DNA from 2 places in the Bacillus sp. FSL W7-1360 genome. Region 1 is predicted to be linked to the other one. Evidence: riboswitches for the same ligand, from Rfam matches in the RefSeq annotation. Region 1 holds a riboswitch; the other holds the start of a gene.
What was found. A riboswitch is a leader RNA that binds a small molecule or an ion and turns the genes downstream of it on or off. The one in region 1 is predicted to bind thiamine pyrophosphate.

Region 1 (2,207 bases):
AAAAGGTGTGGAAGCGGCTTTCGAATGCAAAATGATGATTGATTATGGGGCCAATTATTGCGGCGTGCACAATGATGCAACACTCGTGAGTGATTTTCGCTCCTTTACCGAATCGGCAGCGCAGATGACGTATCACGAGGCAACTGAAGCAATGACGGGTGAAGATTTTGGCTACTTTTTAAATGAAATACCAGGTTTGATGTTTTGGCTCGGCGTCGATAGCCCGTACGGTTTACATGATGTGCGACTTGCGCCAAAAGAAGAGGCGATTGAGGTGGCGATTCGGCATATGACGGGGTTCTTGGAATTGAGAGGGAAGTGAGCAGGGGGCTGTTAGAGCAGCTCCTTGAAATTTCTGTTTTCAGTATTAACTAGATGAGAAAATTTCATTAATTACTGTTGACACGGTCGTTTATATTAATTTATCATGATGATGAAGACGTGGTGTGTTGTTTATATTTTGGTTTCGGATCATATGGTAGCGCTTTCAATATTAAGCATCCCAATGCTGGGAGGAGCATATGTTTTGTAAATTGGAGATGAATCAAAAAGTACGAATTCATGCGGGTATTTTACTAGAATCATATCCAGGTCAAACCTATGCTACTATATTGAAATCATTGACGACGATGACGAGTCTTATATTGCGGTGTGTGGAATGAAACTGCGAAATCTATTTCCCTTTCATCCGCCGCTCATTATGTTATAATAAACCTATCAACAACTAGGGGAGCCCACCTTACTGGGGCTGAGATGGAAACGAATTGGTTTCTAAACCCTTTGGACCTGATCTGGATCATACCAGCGTGGGGAAGTTTACATCATGTCTACATCATCTACAAGCTCGTGTTTATCTAGCTTGTGATGTGATAAATAGACGTGTCTTCTTACATGAGTCGGGGTCCGTTTCTAGGATTGCGGCTTTTTATTGATGTTTTTTACCTCGTGGTGGTACTAGGTCTCGTCCTTTTATTTTTAGTCTAAAAGGGGAGATGTGTTGTATGAAACAAACACCAGCTGTAACGAATGACATGTTGTCAATTATGAAAAATTTTTCGGGGAGCAAGAAAGTGTATGTGGAAGGGTCGCGACCGGATATCCAAGTGCCAATGCGTGAAATTGAATTGAGTCCAACGACAGGTTCATTTGGCGACGAAGAAAATGATCCTGTTCGTGTGTATGACACAAGTGGCCCGTATACTGATCCGGAGTATGATGTGGATGTCGAGAAAGGTTTACCGGCATTAAGGCGTTCGTGGATTTTGGAGCGTGATGATGTGGAGGCGTATGAAGGACGAGGGGTCAAACCAGAAGATAATGGCTTTGGTGCACAAAAACCTGTAGAGCCCGCGGCATTTGCTGGATTGAAGCGGAAGCCATTGCGGGCGAAAAAAGGGAAGAATGTCACACAGCTCCATTATGCGCGGCACGGGATCATTACACCGGAAATGGAGTTCATTGCGATTCGCGAAAATATGGATCCTGCTTTTGTGCGTGATGAGGTTGCAGCAGGACGGGCGATAATCCCGTCCAATATCAATCATCCTGAATCGGAACCGATGATTATTGGCCGCAATTTTCATGTGAAAATCAATGCAAATATTGGTAACTCAGCGGTCACGTCGTCGATTGCTGAAGAAGTAGAAAAGATGACGTGGGCAACGCGTTGGGGTGCCGACACGATGATGGATTTGTCAACTGGAAAAAACATTCATACAACACGAGAATGGATCATTCGTAATTCCGCGGTACCGGTTGGCACAGTGCCAATTTATCAAGCGTTAGAGAAAGTAAATGGTGTTGCGGAAGACTTAACATGGGAAGTGTATCGGGACACGCTAATTGAGCAAGCAGAGCAAGGGGTCGATTATTTCACGATTCATGCGGGTGTATTGTTGCGTTATGTGCCGCTGACAGCAAAGCGATTGACAGGTATTGTGTCACGTGGTGGTTCAATTATGGCGCAATGGTGTTTGTATCATCACCAGGAAAGCTTTTTGTATACGCACTTTGAAGAGATTTGCGAGATTATGAAGCAATACGATATTGCTTTTTCGTTGGGGGATGGGCTGCGTCCAGGTTCGATTGCCGATGCGAACGACGAAGCGCAGTTTGCCGAGCTTGAAACGTTAGGGGAATTAACAAAGATTGCATGGGAACATGACGTACAAGTCATGATTGAAGGACCGGGGCATGTGCCGATGCAC
Region 2 (2,207 bases), 390 kb from region 1:
TTCTCTAACACAAACGCTAACTCTTCATCCACATAGGGCATACAAAATTGGCTGTCAGGATCTTGAAACACAATTCCTGCTTCTGCAGGAATTGTGGCCACATCACTTTTAAAAGGCACTTCAACTGCCCGCGGAATCAACCCCGCCATCACTTGGAGAAGCGTCGATTTTCCGCACCCGCTTGGGCCGAGCAAGAGCACTTTCTCCCCTTTTTGCACGGTTACACTCAGTTCATCAAACAACAAGTTATCACTTTGAGGATAAGTCAAGACGATATTTTCTAACTGAATCACAGGATCAGCCACAATCATTGTTTCCTTTTCGCCTCTAATCGTGCGTAATCTGCTTGTGAAACGGGCCGAATGAGCTGGACAACACCGGTCTTTTCAAGCGCGCGAACAAGTGCTGTCGCAAACACACCGGCAATAAGAATGGCGCTGATCGTACGGAGGATCACTCGAATTGATAAGTTCCATGTCGTATAATCCAGTAAATAATCATTAAAATAGTCAACAGAAAATGATGCAATTGAAGCACCGATTGCGCCTAAAATGGCCACACCCATGTGATACAAACGGTAGCGGAACATCGCAAAAGCCAATTCTGCCCCAAGTCCTTGGAAGAAACCATATAAGAGTAGGGAGAGCGGTCCATATGGAGACCCCGCCAAAAATGACCCGACCGACGCTGCTGTTTGAGCTAAAATGGCTATCCCCGGCTTGCGAATGATTAACATGGCAAGTGGTCCAGCAATAAACCACATTCCATAAATCAATTGGTGAAGTTGTAACCCCGTTACCGAAACAATATCATAGAGCGGTGTCCATAAACGATAGACGATCGCAAAAACAACGGCAATCATAATTGTGACAATAATATCAGTTAATGTTAATTGCTTTTTCTTCATTGATAAGACTCTCTCCTTTCAAATGACAAAAAACCCTTGCTGATGACATCAAGGGGTACTAAAAATTCTTGTGACATTGCGGTGTTATGTATGCATGAACAGAAAGAAAAACGTCACAATTTCATTCTTATGAACGGTTCCACTTCCTTGCGCTAGCATTACCTAGATCAAGTCACAAGGGTCAAGATGCGATAGACATCTTTCTCAGCCAAAAAGCCCCCCTAGCGGATACATATTTTATTAATTAATTATCGCATATCCATCATACCATAGGTATGTACAAATCTAAAGTGCATATCTCCTTTACTTCTAGATTATACTGATGAAGTCAAAATAAAAAAAGTTTCCCCTATGCAAAATTATTCTGCCTATGCCATATTCATGTAAGTGGAAAAACATGTTTCTATAGACCCACTCGATTTTCGTCTGATACGATACATATATGACAAGAATGAAACGAGGTCTTCTTCCATGAAAAGATATGAGGAGTTACGTCAAGGTGAGTCGGGCGCATGGTTAAGCATCATTGCCTACATCTTTTTGTCGGCATTAAAGCTTGTCATCGGTTATTTATTCTTTTCCCAAGCGCTCGTTGCCGACGGTTTTAATAACGCATCTGATATCATTATTTCTATTGCAGTTTTAATTGGTTTACGTATTTCACAAAAACCACCTGATCACGACCACCCATACGGTCATTTTCGCGCCGAGCATATTGCCGCATTATTCGCAGCAGTGCTCATGGCGGCCATTGGCATACAAGTATTAATAGAAGCCAGTTCTAGCTTACTAAATCCCGAAGCGATTGTTGCTCCAAGCTTAGTTGCCGCATGGGTCGCCATCTTCAGTAGCATCATTATGCTACTCGTCTACCGATACAACCAAAAGCTCGCGACACGGATCAATAGCCAAGCTCTAATGGCTGCCGCAAAGGACAACAAAGCCGATGCACTCGTCAGTTTGGGTGCTTGTATCGGTATCATCGCTGCCCACTTTCGGCTAGGGTGGATTGATTCTATTACTGCTTTTGTGATTGGTTTACTTATTTGTTATACCGCTTGGACAATTTTCCGTGATGCCACGCATGCACTCACTGATGGATTTGACGACAGCTCTTTATCAGCATACAAAAAAACAATTGCAGATTTGGAGCATGTACAATCATTAAAGACGATGAAAGCACGCCAAGTGGGTAGCGCGATTCACGCTGATGTAACCATTGAAGTGAAATCAACGTTGACTGTAAAAGATAGCCATGAAATTGCGGACGAAATTGAATCACTCCTCTCTCAAAAGCACG

Region 2: it holds a riboswitch for thiamine pyrophosphate, as region 1 does, so the genes downstream of both, NSQ26_RS05115 (ECF transporter S component) here and thiC (phosphomethylpyrimidine synthase ThiC) in region 1, are expected to answer to the same signal.

The regions. Positions count from the first base shown of each region.
Region 1 is NZ_CP151950.1:1,403,204-1,405,410, reverse strand. Features, by position in the region: gene NSQ26_RS07025 (N-acetyldiaminopimelate deacetylase) at 1-322, shown strand, start outside; TPP riboswitch at 717-830, shown strand; gene thiC (phosphomethylpyrimidine synthase ThiC) at 1,002-2,207, shown strand, end outside.
Region 2 is NZ_CP151950.1:1,016,971-1,019,177, reverse strand. Features, by position in the region: gene NSQ26_RS05120 (ABC transporter ATP-binding protein) at 1-311, opposite strand, end outside; gene NSQ26_RS05115 (ECF transporter S component) at 308-907, opposite strand; TPP riboswitch at 1,035-1,140, opposite strand; gene NSQ26_RS05110 (cation diffusion facilitator family transporter) at 1,379-2,207, shown strand, end outside.